Regions from separate parts of the Flavobacterium procerum genome, predicted to be linked through region 3. Evidence: riboswitches for the same ligand, from Rfam matches in the RefSeq annotation. Region 3 holds a riboswitch; each other region holds the start of a gene.

Region 1 (5,035 bases), on a different contig from region 3:
TTATTCGGTATTCTCCTTGAGAATCTGTCGTTGTAGAAATTGAACTTCCTTTAACTTTTATAGTGATTTGATCAAGGGAATTCATATTTGATGTTTTCACAGAACCTGAAATGCCAGAATTTTGCGAAAACATATAACTGCACATTAATGTGCATAATAGCATAAAAATCTTTGTGTTCATTATTTGGCTTGGTTAAAATTTGGCGCAAATATAAAACTGTTATTTTTATTTATTCTAAATAACTTAAATATTTTTTTATAATAAAAAAAGGTTCGGAAAATTTCCGAACCTACAATTTCTTTAACGTCTAAATTTACAGCATCTTAGAAGCCTCAACCAAACGTTTCAATTTTGCATGAGTAATTTCTATTGGCACGTGTCCGAAACCGCATTCGCTGGTCAATATTAAACGCTCAGCAGGAAAATAATCTAATGCCGGTTTTATGCGTTCACGAATCTCTTCAACAGATTCTAATTCATCACTACGCTGATCTATGACTCCTAATGCTAAATCACCTTTAAAATCCCATAAATCAAACAATTCCAACATATTGTAACTCAATGTGCAATGTTCCAGCATCAGTTCATCAACAGGAACCGCTTTAAAAGCTTCAACAAGATCCGTATATTTGGTAAAATAAACGCGTTTTCTTCTCGGATTACCTCCACAGACATGAAGTCCGATACGAACTTTTTTAGGAAGCGATTCAATCAATTCTGCTAAGATTTCGGCCGCCCAAAGACTTTCTTCCGGAGATTCTGTCCACATAGGCTCATCAAACTGCACGTGTTCACATCCAAGCGCTATGGCTTCAGCTATTTCATCTCTCAAAACATTTGCCCAAGCTCTGCATAAAGCCTGTCCGTCTGGATAAAGATCCTTGCGTTCGTTTACACTGAAACGATACAAAACATGAGGCCCAGTTACAGTAAGCTTTACATCAACACCAGCCGGAGCGGCATCGCGAGCAATTTTCCAATTTCGTGCCGTATCAAAACGCGGATTTTTAAGTTCTCCGATTATTCTCGGACATTCAATTCCGAAACCCGCAGTACCGAAAGTAACTTTTGGCATATCCTCAAAAGAAACTCCATCGATACGCTTCTGATAAAAATAATACATATTTTCCCTGTATCCTTCGCCATCTGTAATTGTATCAAGTCCTAAATCAGCCTGATCTTTTGCGGCCCATTTAATGTAATCATCAACTTCATTCTGATTCATAACGGGACGTTTCATGGTATCTTCCAGTTTTTCTGGACGCGGATAACTTCCGACTACTGTATTACGAAATCCTGACATCTTTATAATATTTTAATATAATTTGATTAATAATTGATTTGTTTTTGTCTGCTTCGGGCTTCCTCAATTTGAGCTCTTATCCCCTCTTCAAGTGAACGAGGCACAAAATCTATTTCTTCTTCCAATCGGCTACTGTCGCAACGGTCGACTAAGGATGTTCTAGGGACGCTTTCGTCAAATTCAAACTGTGCATCAGGAACAATATTTTGCACCGTCTGCATCAGCTCTTCAGCCGTAACAGAATGTCCTCCATTATTATAGGCAAAATGATTCAGTTTTGGTTTTAAAGAAAGCCTCACAAACTGTTCGGCAGCATCGTCGACATAAATCCAGCAGTCTCGTGCCTCTTTTGAAAAAGGAAGATTAACTTTTTTGCCAAGTGCAGGATTTGTTGCAAACTCGCAGGCCCAAAGAACAGATCCTCTCATTCTGCCGTCTCCGTAAACAATCGGCGGACGCATAGCCGCAATACTCACTCCTTTGTTTTTTACGTATTTTTGAGCTGTAAATTCGTTAAGCATTTTCATTACGCCATAGGTATAGAAATGATCATCAAGAGAACAATAATCTTGTTCTTTTACTGCATAATTTTCATCTCCGTAAGCACTATGATTTGCTCCATAAATCGTTTCGCTGCTTGCAAAAACAACACGAGACAAATTGTGTTGTACGCTCATATCAAATATGTTGATCATTCCCAGCATATTGACTGAAACGCCACGATGCTGGTCTGCCTCTACCTCAGCACTCATTAAATAAGCTAGATGAATGACATGTGTAATATCTGGAAACTGGTCAAAAACTTCTTTTACTTGTAGCTTGTCCGATACATCAAGATTGATAAATAATGTCTTATCAATCTGCTGCTGTATCTCAGCAATCTTAGAAGGGTCATTCTGATGTTTTAAGATTGCAATATCCTTTGTCCATTCAATATTCAAATTCAAGTCGGCTGCAATGACAGGAATTTTGCGTTCCCACAAATTGGCCACTACACGCGCACCAATAAACCCAGTGCCTCCAGTAACTAAAAATTTCATAAATTTATTTTGGTTTATGTTTAACTGTCCTGTAAATAATCTTAAGCAGAAAAGGCAAAGGCTAAACATACAGTAGAGAGTTCCAAGAACCAGATTGGTTTTGGTACAACTTTATATACTGATTTGACCTAAGCTCCTTATCGCGAAAGCATCGTCATTCAGATTAGGCAGGTATCCTGACTTGTAACAATTTTTATCGTCCTTCCCGCTTTTGGCAGTGGAGCTCGTGGATAAAAATCTTGATGTGTTACTTACAGTTGCGCGACAGTTCGTGATTTTCACACGATTCCCTTTTGATTCACAGCTAAGTAAAACCTAATCCGATCGATAAATTAGAGTAAAAACTAAAACAAAATATACAGCTTAACTCTCATGCAAAGTTATTCTTTAGAACAAAAAAATCTATTAAAAGCAATCAGATAAGACAATTCAGCTATTTTCTGCTCAAAAACAAGCATTATTTACTTTTTTAAATGTATTTTTGACACTTAAAAAGATTTTTACACTATGGAAGAACTGGATACTATCGATTTGCTTTTGTTAAAAATACTTGGAAACAATTCGAGCTACACTATAAAAGAACTGGCTTCTCAAGTTAATCTATCTCCTACTCCAGTATTGCAGCGTGTCAAAAGATTAGAAAACAACGGATACATAAAAAAATATATTGCTCTCATCGACCACGAAAAATTCAGTCATGGTTTTATTGTTTTCTGCAACATCAAACTCAAACAACATGATCGTAATATCGGCAACAGTTTTGTTGAAGATATTATGAAAATCGACGAAGTAGTTGAATGTTACAATATATCTGGAGATTATGATTTTATACTTAAAGTATTCGCTAAGGATATGAAGCATTATCAGAATTTCGTCTTTAACAAATTAGGCTCTGTAGAAAGTATTGGCAGCACACAGAGTACTTTTGTAATGTCAGAAATCAAAAACCTGCATAATATTACGATTTAAAACTCTATCTCTTAAAGTAGATTCAAAAATCAAGACTTACTAAAATTAGTTCTTTTTTCGAAAAACTATCAATACAGCACATCCATTTATCATTCTATCATTTGAAAAATTAATCAATTGATTTGAAAACAGCTGTAGACATTAACATTTTCAAGTTATATTTTACTTATTCGGGCTATGGCATAATACTTTCTTATTTTTTATATTTGCGCAAAAGGACTACCAAATATAAATATGATAAAGACAATAGAATTATTCGCGGGAGTAGGTGGTTTTCGAGTGGGCCTAGAAAGGGCAAACAAAATTATAAATAAGGATTTATATGATGTAATATGGAGCAATCAATGGGAACCTTCTACAAAAACCCAACACGCTTCACTTATTTACGAGCAAATATGGGGAAAAGAAGGCCATAGCAATATAAGCATCGAAGATGTCGAAATAAAAGACATACCCGACCACGATATGCTTGTTGGAGGATTTCCTTGCCAAGATTATTCTGTTGCAACCACATTAAAAAACTCAAAAGGCCTGCTTGGCAAAAAAGGAGTTTTGTGGTGGTCTATCCATAAAATACTAAGTGAAAAGAAAAACAAACCGAAATATCTTATTTTAGAAAATGTAGACAGGCTCCTTAAATCTCCGAGCTCTCAAAGAGGGAGAGATTTTGCGGTAATGCTAAAAGGACTTGACGAACTCGGCTATGCTGTAGAATGGCGCGTAATCAATGCATCTGATTATGGCTTTCCTCAAAGAAGAAGGAGAATCTTTTTTATAGGCTATCATAAAACATCAAAAACATATAAGAAAATCAAATCTGATGAGCTCGATAATTGGGTTTTATCAGAAGGAATTATGGCAAAGGGATTTCCAATTTCTGCCAATGCGATTTCTGAAAGTTATTTTGACATAAAAGGAGATTTAAAAGACATCAGCGACAATTTCGGTGTAGGTCAAAAAATATCACCATTTTTAAATTCTGGACTTCTTATAAACGGACATATCTACACTGCTAAAACGGTTCAGAATTTTGATGGAAAAAAGACCATCATTAAAGACATTTTAGTTGATGACAAAATTGTTCCCAAAGAATATTATATTTCGGAAGAAGAACTTGACAAATGGAAGTATTTAAAAGGTGCAAAAAAAGAAATACGAAAAAGCAGTAGTGGCTTTGAATATAACTATGCAGAAGGAAGCATGATTTTTCCTGATTCTATTCACGAGCCATCACGAACAATAATTACAGGAGAAGGCGGACAATCTCCTTCAAGATTCAAACATGTTGTTCATACGGATAAAGGATTAAGAAGATTGGTTCCTGTCGAATTAGAAAGGCTTAATATGTTTAATGACAATCACACCAAGATTGAAGGCGTCTCTGATACAAAAAGAGCATTTTTAATGGGTAATTCTCTAGTTGTGGGAATAGTTGAAAAGATTGCTGAAATACTATCAGCTGAAGTATCTTAATAAATTCTTTTGCCTGCCTTATTTGCGATAAGGTAGGCAAGCTTTAAAACTACATTTATAGGCTGTTCGGATTTTCCGGATTTTGAAAAATACAAATATCCCTCATTAGAATCATCCAGCTCCTTTATCGGGATTTTTCCTTCTGAAGCACCAAAACGTATTTCCTCATTAATTTTGTTCATTCTTTCATTAGTAAGTCCTTTCGAGCCGAGAAGCTTTATAAGTTTATCTCTATCAATGGATGTTATT
Region 2 (5,035 bases), on a different contig from region 3:
ATTTGAATGGCAAGACGAATATTTTGCAGTTTCTGTTTCACAATCAATTGTAGATAAAGTTCGAGATTATATCAAAAATCAGGAAGAACATCATAAAAAGAAAACATTTCAAGAAGAATATGATGAATTTATGATCAAGTTTGGCTTTAGACATACTTAAAAAAGTTTGGCTAAAGCCTTCATCTTTATCTTTAAACAAACCAACATCTAAAGATGTTGGCAACTCAAATTATATAATTATCTATTTGTTTTAAAAAAAATCTTTGAATGCATCCAGATTTATCTTGAGGATGTAAATTTGAAATCTAAAAATAGTTGTAGTCCAATCATTAAATTTCAAACAACACATCAATTACCGACATCTTTAAAATATTAAAACATCAACCTTGTAAAGAGGTTCTAGTGAAACAACTTAAGAAGTTAGGCTGAAGCCTTCATCTTTCTCTATAAAATAAACCAACATCTAAAGATGTTGGCAACTCAAATTATAAAGTTGTCTATTTTTTACAATTTTTCTTCTTTGAATTGCCTCCAGATTCATCTGGAGGATATAAATTTGTTTGCATGAAAAGGCTTTAGCCAAACAACCATAAACTAAATGAAAAAAGAACTCCATATTTTCTTTACTTGTTTAATGTTTTATACTCGGATTCCGTGCCTGAAAAACATCACACATAATCCCGATTATTTGAACAAAGCCACACGCTATTTCCCCTTTATCGGTTGGATTGTTGGCAGTATTTCTTTTTTCGCATTTTATATTTCATCATTATTTCTTTCAACCGAAACAGCTGTAATTCTGGCAATTATTGCATCTGTTCTAACTACAGGTGCTTTTCACGAAGACGGTTTTGCCGATGTCTGTGACGGCTTTGGCGGTGGCTGGACAAAGGAAAAAATCCTTATGATTATGAAAGACAGTGCAATTGGAGCCTATGGAGCTATTGGTCTTGTGCTTCTTTTTTTATTGAAATTCAAACTACTTGGCGAATCGGTTTTAGTTTTCGAAAGAAATGATTTGCTTCAGTTATTTCTATTGTTTGTCACAGCGCATTCTTTAAGTCGTTTGGCGGCAATCAGTATTATTTTCACACATGAATATTCTAGACAAGATGCATCGAGCAAAAGCAAACCTATTGCTAAACAATTTACTTGGAAAGAAGTTTTTGGAGCTTTTTTCTTTGGCTTGCTCCCATTATTGTTTTTTGGTTATTTCAACATTTTACTGCTTTGGCTAATCGTTCCGATTTTTATCACCCGATATTTTCTGGCTCGTTATTTCCAAAAATGGATTGACGGTTACACTGGTGACTGCCTGGGCGCAACACAGCAAGTATGTGAAGCGGTTTTTTATTTATCCTTTTTAGTTTTATGGAAATTTATCTAGTTCGTCATACCGAAACTGTGTGTGAAAAAGGAATTTGCTACGGACAAACCGATGTTAATCTGGCCGAGCCTTTTGATGCTGTTTTTGAAAAAATTCTTTCGAAACTGCCTTCAGAAGCGATATTGTTTTCAAGTCCGTTAAAACGTTGTGTAATTTTAGCAAAGCACATTCAGAAAAACATAAAAATCGTCTCCTACGAAGAAGACGAAAGATTAAAGGAAATGAATTTTGGTGATTGGGAAATGAGAAAATGGGACGATATTCCGCCCGAACAACTCAATCCCTGGATGGAAGATTTTGTGACAATACCCGTTTCTAATGGAGAATCTTTTACTGTTTTACATCAAAGAGTGATTCATTTTTTATCCGATAAACTCTCAGAATCCGAAATACCCGTTATAATAGTCGCTCATGCTGGAGTGATTAGAAGTATTTTGTGTCATCATACATCGACTGCCTTAAAAGACGCTTTTAATAGCAAGGTAGATTTTGGGGAAGTTATCAGAATAAAATTATAAATTCTCGTTTAGAATCAATATTTAATTGCATTTGAAGCCTAAATTTGAATAATCAATATTTTTAACTTTATCTTTGCAGCAAATTAAGGTTGTGTTTTAGTAAACACATTAAAAGGGAATCAAGTAAAAACTTGAGCTGTACCCGCAACTGTAAGCTTAATTCTGAAAAAGAATGCTTGTTGTAACTGCAAAACCACTGCTCGCTCCAAGTGAATGGGAAGGTAAACAACAAGACGCAAGCCAGGAGACCTGCCTTTGTAACAAAAATATCGAGCTCTCGGGAAAAAGAGTTTAGAAATTATGATTTTTAAAATACGTTTTACTTTTTTTCTTTTATTGCTGTGCCAATTTATATCGGCGCAAAGCGATTCTATTACCAAATTGAAAGAAGTCATAATTTCAGACAGTAATCTTAAAAAGTTTTCTTCTTCCCAGTCAATTCAAACCATAAGCGATTCTATTATCAATACCAATCAGCCGTCGCTGACTTCTCTTTTAAATTATAATACTGTAATTTATTTTAAAGAAAATGGTCTCGGAATGACTTCTGGTCCTTCTTTTAGAGGAACAACAAGCGCTCAGACCGCTGTTATTTGGAACGGAATCAATATCAATTCACAATTTTTAGGTCAGTCCGATTTTAATACAATCGGTACAAGAGATTTTAATTCGATTACGGTAAAAGCTGGAGGAGGCAGTATTTTGTACGGAAGTGGCGCAATAGGTGGTAGCATTCACCTTAATAATGACTTGAACTTTAAGAAAGGTTTTTCTAATCATTTGTTTTTAAGCGCGGGCAGTTTCAATACTTACAGCACCAATTATCGTGCATCGATTTCTTCAGATAAATTGAGTCTTCAAATCAGCATTTCTAGAAACAGTTCTGACAATGATTTTAAATATCCTGGAAATTCGAATCTAAGAAACATTAATGGTGAATACTATAACACAAGTATGAATACCGCTTTTGGTTATAAAATTAATTCTAAAAATACTTTAAAACTTTACAGCCAATTTTATGATTCTGAGCGTCATTTTTCATTGACGACTCCTACTGCTTCCAAAACAAAATACGACGATTTTAATACGCGAAACCTTTTAGAATGGGAAAGCAGACTGGGGCGATTTACTTCAAAATTAAGAGTGGCGCATATTGGCGAATCTTACAAATATTATCCAAGCATTACTTCCGATTTTTTCACATTCGGAAAAGTAGAAACCGCTATCGTCAAATATGATTTGGCTTTTGATGTAAATGACAAAATCAAACTTAATTCTATTGTAGATTACAGCAGCAACAAAGGTCACGGTTCGAGCATCAATGATGTTAGAAGAGAAATTGGTTCGGGAAGTTTGTTATTAAGCCATTTGGTAAGTGAAAAATGGGATTACTCTGTGAGTATTCGTCAGGAAATAACAGACAATTACGGAAATCCGTTTCTCTTTTCTTTTGGAACACGATACTTGTTGACTGATTTTTATCGAATAAAACTAAATGCTTCTAAAAATTACCGAATGCCGACTTATAACGACTTGTTTTGGGAAGGAAGCGGTAATCCAAATTTGAAGCCTGAAACTTCTTATCAGGGTGAAATTGGAAATGAGTTTTTCCTCAAAAATTTTTCTGTATCATTAACCGGCTATTACAACGACATTCAGGACTTATTGCGCTGGGTTCCTTCAGAAAGCAACAGCAATATATGGAGACCAGAAAATACCGACCATGTAAAAACGTATGGTGCTGAAGTTCTTTTAGAATGGAAAACAAAAATAAGCAATCACAATTTTACCGTAAACGGAACTTATGCTTATACGGTCTCAAAAAGCAAACAATTAATTGGCGGTGAATCGGTTTACAAACAGCTTATCTATGTGCCGTATCACAAACTGACAGGATCGGCATCGTACAATTGGACAAAACTTTCCTCTTACTTTCAATACCTATACAATGGTGAAGTTTACAGCACGCCGTTTAATAGCAAAGCTGGAATTGTAAAAGCCTACAGTGTTGCCAATATCGGCGCTGATTATGACTTTGGAAGAAAAAACAGTTTTAAGCTTGGTGCTCAAGTTTCTAATTTATTCAACAAAGATTATCAGCCGGTTATCAGTCGACAAATGCCCGGAAGAAATTATACTATATACATTAATCTAAATTTTTAAATACCATGAAAAGATTTAATAAGCTTTTTTTAACTGTCATTTTTGCTTCGGCTTTTTTTGCGTCTTGTAGCAGTGATGACGACAATACTCCAGAGCCACGTGGCAGTTATGATGGAGGAATATTTGTTGTAAATGAAGGAAACAATGGTACTCCAAACGGAACTATTGCTTACATCTCAGACGATCTTAAAGTTGAAAATGATGTTTTTAAATTGGTTAATACTGAAAAAGCAACTGGAGATACGCCACAAAGTATTGGCTTTAATGGAGATTTAGCTTATATCGTTACAAATGGTTCTAATAAAATTGAACTTGTTAACCGTTACACTTTTAAAAGTATTGCAACAATTACTACAGGTTTAAAAAACCCGAGATTTATTGCCTTTGCTAACGGAAAAGGATATGTTACCAACTGGGGAGATCCTGGTAGCTCAACTGATGATTATGTGGCCGTACTTGATCTTTCTTCAAATACTATAACTTCTACAATTCCTGTTGTGGAAGGTCCTGAAAAAATCATCGAAAATGACGGTAAATTGTACGTCGCGCATAAAGGTGGTTGGAATCAAGGTAATTCTTTAACTGTAATTAATACATCAACAAATACTGTAGCGACAAATTTTGTGGTTGGAGACGTACCAAGCTCATTAGTTAAAAACAACGGAACTTTATACATTTTATGTGATGGAAAACCATTTTATGCTGATGTAGAAACTGCTGGTAAAATTGTTAAACTAAGCTTAAGCAGCAATACCATTTCTTCTACAATTAATTTTCCTGAAAAAACACACCCTGGTTTCTTAGACATTGAAAACAACAAAATGTATTACACAGTAGGAAAAGAGATTTACTCTGCTGACCTAACTGCTTCTAGCTTACCGGCAACTTCACTATTTACAGCATCAAAAGTTACTAACTTATATGGTTTTGCTGTAAAAAATAATCAAATCTATCTTGCAGATGCTGT
Region 3 (5,035 bases):
ACAGTCCGATTTCATATCAGCGATTTTGTTTCTTAAATCTTCACCTTTTTCTGGTGCATATAATACTCCAAGAGCGGCTCCTATTGCGAATCCTCCTAAAAGGACACATATTGTTTCTGTATTTTTCATGATTTTAAATTTAAATTAATACTAATTAATCAACTGCAAACTCCGGGTCTGCGGTATTTTTATCGTCTTTATAAAAGGGTTTTTCGTCCTCATGATCTAAATTGTAACTGTCGTGAGGATTATGATCGTCGTGCGTTGAAAAAGGCGTATTGTCTTCTGCCAGATTCAGGCCGCTTTCTATGATTTTTTCTTCAGATTCGTTTTGGGTTGCATTTCGGTAATTTGTATCAGGATTGTTTCCCGATGTAAATTCTTGATCCAAATCTTCATTTTCGTTTGCCGTATAAATATGGTCTGGCGTACATTGGTAATTGATATCATTTTGTATGAAATCGTTCATCAAATCTTTTTTCATGGCTCCAAGTTTTAAGTTAAATGATGTCATACAAAATTTGCAAATCTGAATCAAAATATTTTACAGAATTCAATTTAAAACTTATAATATTTTTAAAATCAGATTTTTGAATTCAGCATTTAAACTGTGAGCATAAAAGTTTCTTTGTTGAGATTGGCAGTATGAAACTGCCAGTTTACCGTAACTACTTTTTGCAATACCCTTTTTAATTCATTAAAATTGTTAGGCTTCTTGATGTAAATGTTGGCACCAAGAATAAATGCGTTATCAATATCTTCTGTGCTCGATGAAGTCGAATAGATGGCGACAGATAAGTTTTTAAGTTTTTCGTCTGCTCTAATTTCTTTCAAACAATCAATCCCGTTTTTTCTAGGCATATTCAAATCTAAAAATACAATCGAGGGAAGTGTCGTCTCAGGGTGTAGAAGATAGTCCATTAATTCCTGGCCATCGTTAAGCATTTTTAATTTATACCGCAGTGAAGTGCTTTCAAATGCTTCAGAAAAAAACAAACGGTCATCTGGATCATCATCAGCTAAGAGAATTTGTATAATATTATCAGCCATTTTTTATTAAAATTTTGATTAAACAAGTTTAATTGGTCGGTAATGGAATTTAGCTTACAAAAATTGCGTTTTTAAAAATGTATTCGGTTATAGGATTTGGGTTAATTCTTATATTATTTTAAGGTTTGGCATTTAAAGCCCTTCAGAAAGGTTTTAGAATTAATGAATGCAAAACATTATTACAGTAAGAGTAAAGTAGCATTTTACGATTGTAAACAATTGTCAAATGTCGGAGTAATCGTTAAAATATTGAATAATAACGATTTTATATAGATCAAACTAACCGATTAATTGTGAGTTGTTTATTGCTTTTACAATGAATTTTATTTTACTTACTCCAACCGAATTTGCTGATTTATAGAATATCTATACTACTTTTGGCAAAAATTAAAAAAATGACAAAAGTTTATCTGGCAGTACTGGGCTTAATCAGTGCGGCTTTAAACGCTCAGGCACAAAACGATTCGATCATTAATATTGATGAAGTGATTATTCAGGATAACCGTTTCAGCACTCCGATTTCAAAGAAAAACCGAAATATATACGTTATTGATAAAACCGTAATCGAAAAACTTCCAGGACGATCCATTCAGGAAGTGCTTCAATATGCCAATGGTGTAGACATTCGTCAAAGAGGTCCTTTCGGAACTCAGGCAGATGTCAGCATAGACGGAGGAAGTTTCGAGCAAACAGTTGTTCTTTTAAACGGAACCAAAATCATTGATCCACAGACGGCACACAATATGCTTAATATCCCGATTCCGGTTGAGGTAATTGAGCGAATCGAAATTATTCGAGGTCCCGCAGCCTTTATTTATGGCGTAAACAGTCTTACAGGAGCTATTAATATTATAACCAAAAAGCCTACAGAATCTGGTGTTTTGGTAAGTTCCTATGCTGGTTCGAATTTTGAAAAAGATTCGCAAGATACGGGAGACACTTTTTTTGGAACCGGAATTCAGCTTGGAGCAGTTTTAAGTAAAGAAAAACACCAGCATTCGATTTTTGCTTCTCATGATAAAAGCAACGGATACCGCTACAATACCGCATTTGAGAATAATAAGATTTTTTATCAGGGAAATGTACAGTTGAATGATTCTAATGAAATTTTAAGTTCATTCGGTTATATCAACAATGGTTTTGGAGCAAACGGATTTTATGCTGCACCGGGTGACATAAATTCAAGTGAAGTAGTACAGACTACTTTTGCCAATCTCCAGTCGAAACATGCAATTACTGAAAACTGGAAAATCATGCCGAGAGTAAGTTACCGATACAATTATGACGATTATCGTTATTACGGTATTGCAAATCTGAATGCCGGCAGAAGCCAACACTATACCAATTCTATTGCGGCAGAATTGAATTCTACAGTAAAACTTTCTAAAGGCGAAATTGGTTTTGGTGCCGAATTTAGAAATGAGGATATTCATTCTTCAAACATTGGGGATCATGATCGTGATAATGTCGGGATTTATGCCGAATACAGAACAAATTTTTTCGAAAAACTAAGTGTAAATTTAGGGACTTATCTTAATTACAATTCAGATTATAAATGGCAGGTTTATCCTGGAGTTGATGCGAGTTATGAAATTACAGATGAATTCAAAATCATTGGTAATGTGGGTACAAGCCAGCGAATTCCGTCGTTTACAGATTTGTATTTAAAACAGACCGGAAATGTCGGAAATCCTGATTTAGATTCTGAAAATGCTTTTCAGAGTGAAATTGGTTTTAAATTCAACAGAAGAAAATTTACTTTCAATGCAAATTACTTCTACAGAAAAATAACCAATTACATCGATTGGACTCGAATGGTTACGACAGTAGCTTGGCAGAGTCAGAACACAGGCGACTTAAGCACAAATGGCGTAAATCTTCGCAGTACGTACAGAATTGATTTCTCTAAAGATTCGAGACTGAATTTTGTTTTAGGTTATTCGTATCTAGATGCCGAGTTCAAAAATTCTAGAACCGAAATTTATTCAAAATACCTGATTTCTTCATTAAAGCATCAACTGACCAATACGATCGACTTTCAATACAAAAAATTGTCGGTATTGTTTGCAACTCGTTTTAACGAAAGAGTCACTGGACCTTCTTATTGGATAAATGATTTCAGAATAAGTCAGTCTATAGAAAAGTTTACTGTTTTTGCAGATGCTCAAAATATATTCAACACTACTTATTATGAAGTTGGAGCAGTTCCGTTGCCTTCAAGATGGTTTAGTTTGGGTGTGAAATTTGTGACTTTCTAACGAAAAATAAAATATAGAAATCTACTTTAGGTGTTCAGTTTTTGAACACCTTTTTTTTGTTTTCAAAATTTTGTACAAGCCTTTTTTTAAGAGTTTGATTTTTGAAAACCTGTTTTTTATAAAGATAATACTATATTTGCGCCAGATTTTGGTCTGTTTTTATAAAATTTTTATTAAAAACAGTTAAAAGGGAATCAGGTGTAAATCCTGAACAGGCCCGCTACTGTAAGTTCTATACAAGTCTTTAAACAATTACTAATGCCATTGTTCCGCTTTGCGGGATGAGAAGGCCGTTTAAAGATGGAACAAGTCAGGAGACCTGCCAAGATCACATAGTTTGAGACTTTCGTGGTAAGAAGTTGAGCAACAAGAAACGACCTGTTATTAGGATAACGGGATTCTTTTCACATGGTTCTATATATCACAGAAAGTTTATTTAATTAAATTAGTGATGTTTAAAACCAAAGACTTTTTACTTTTTTTTGTTTTATTTTTTCCGTTTTTACTGTATTCGCAGGAAACGGCAGATAGTCTTCGTGTTTTAAAAGAAGTAATTTTAAAAGCCAAACCTTATCAGGAAGTTATTCCGGTTCAGACGCTTTCGGGTAAAATGCTCGAAAATCTGGCCAGTCATAATGTTGCCGATGCGCTTCGCTATTTTGCGGGAACACAAATAAAAGATTATGGTGGTTTGGGCGGACTAAAAACGGTTGATGTCCGTAATATGGGTACGCACCATGTCGGCGTTTTTTATGATGGAATCCAGCTTGGAAATGCGCAAAACGGCGTAACCGATTTAGGTAAATATTCTCTGGATGATATGGAATCGCTGACGTTGTATAACGGACAGAAAAGCGAAATATTCCAATCTGCCAAAGATTTTTCGGCAGCATCTACTATTTATTTGAGAACCAAAAGGCCTGTTTTTGAAGGAAGCAAAAAGAGCAATCTGCTTTTTCGTTTCAAGACAATGTCTATCAATTATTACGATCCTTCTTTTAGATGGGAACAAAAAATAAGCGATAAAGTAAGTTTCAGCCTCAGCTCAGAATACATAAAATCAAACGGAGAATTCAAGTTTAGATATACCCGAAAAAATCAGGATGGTTCTACCGCTTATGATACTACTGCGATAAGACATAACAGCGATATAGAAGCGCTTCGAATTGAATCTGGCCTTTACGGAAAAATAAAAAACGGTTCTTGGGATGCCAAAGTCTATTATTACGATTCAGAAAGAGGAGCGCCTGGTGCAATTGTAGAAAATAAGTTTTCGGATGGATTCAGACAATTCGACAAAAACTTTTTTGCGCAATCTTTTTTAGTCAAAGATTTTTCGGAAAAATATAAGTTTCAGGCCCGTGCAAAATATGCGTATGATTATACACATTACATTGCAAGAGATACGACAAATGTATTAGGCGAAATCGTAACCGAAGGTGCACAGTCTGATGACAGTTACTACCAGCAAGAAGTTTATTTTTCGGCTGTCAATATGTACAGCATTCTTCCTACTTGGGATGTTTCGCTTTCAACAGATTTTCAATACAATAAATTAAATGCCACAAGACGTGGTATTCAGACACAATTTTCTTTTCCGCAGCGTTATACGGCCTTGTTTTCTTTGGCAAGCTCTTATAGAATTGGAGGTTTTAAGGTTTTAGGAAATGTACTCGGAACTTTTGTTCAGGAAGAAGTTCGTTACAATGCCAAAGCTCCCGATAAAA

Evidence for each region. Region 3 has a riboswitch for cobalamin ahead of ACFFLS_RS24010 (TonB-dependent receptor). Riboswitches for the same ligand answer to the same signal wherever they lie in the genome.
Region 1: it holds a riboswitch for cobalamin, as region 3 does, so the genes downstream of both, ACFFLS_RS11670 (NAD-dependent epimerase/dehydratase family protein) here and ACFFLS_RS24010 (TonB-dependent receptor) in region 3, are expected to answer to the same signal.
Region 2: it holds a riboswitch for cobalamin, as region 3 does, so the genes downstream of both, ACFFLS_RS03340 (TonB-dependent receptor plug domain-containing protein) here and ACFFLS_RS24010 (TonB-dependent receptor) in region 3, are expected to answer to the same signal.

What each region holds. Positions count from the first base shown of each region.
Region 1 covers NZ_JBHLYW010000009.1:53,723-58,757, forward strand. The annotation lists gene ACFFLS_RS11660 (TonB-dependent siderophore receptor) at 1-181, opposite strand, end outside; gene ACFFLS_RS11665 (hypothetical protein) at 315-1,304, opposite strand; gene ACFFLS_RS11670 (NAD-dependent epimerase/dehydratase family protein) at 1,331-2,344, opposite strand; cobalamin riboswitch at 2,494-2,678, opposite strand; gene ACFFLS_RS11675 (Lrp/AsnC family transcriptional regulator) at 2,852-3,313, shown strand; gene dcm (DNA (cytosine-5-)-methyltransferase) at 3,548-4,786, shown strand; gene ACFFLS_RS11685 (hypothetical protein) at 4,783-5,035, opposite strand, start outside.
Region 2 covers NZ_JBHLYW010000003.1:250,020-255,054, reverse strand. The annotation lists gene tnpA (IS200/IS605 family transposase) at 1-160, shown strand, start outside; gene ACFFLS_RS03350 (adenosylcobinamide-GDP ribazoletransferase) at 599-1,387, shown strand; gene cobC (alpha-ribazole phosphatase) at 1,372-1,905, shown strand; cobalamin riboswitch at 1,975-2,176, shown strand; gene ACFFLS_RS03340 (TonB-dependent receptor plug domain-containing protein) at 2,206-4,068, shown strand; gene ACFFLS_RS03335 (YncE family protein) at 4,074-5,035, shown strand, end outside.
Region 3 covers NZ_JBHLYW010000029.1:287,456-292,490, forward strand. The annotation lists gene ACFFLS_RS23990 (YtxH domain-containing protein) at 1-129, opposite strand, end outside; gene ACFFLS_RS23995 (hypothetical protein) at 155-484, opposite strand; gene ACFFLS_RS24000 (response regulator) at 604-1,050, opposite strand; gene ACFFLS_RS24005 (TonB-dependent receptor plug domain-containing protein) at 1,446-3,308, shown strand; cobalamin riboswitch at 3,441-3,649, shown strand; gene ACFFLS_RS24010 (TonB-dependent receptor) at 3,760-5,035, shown strand, end outside.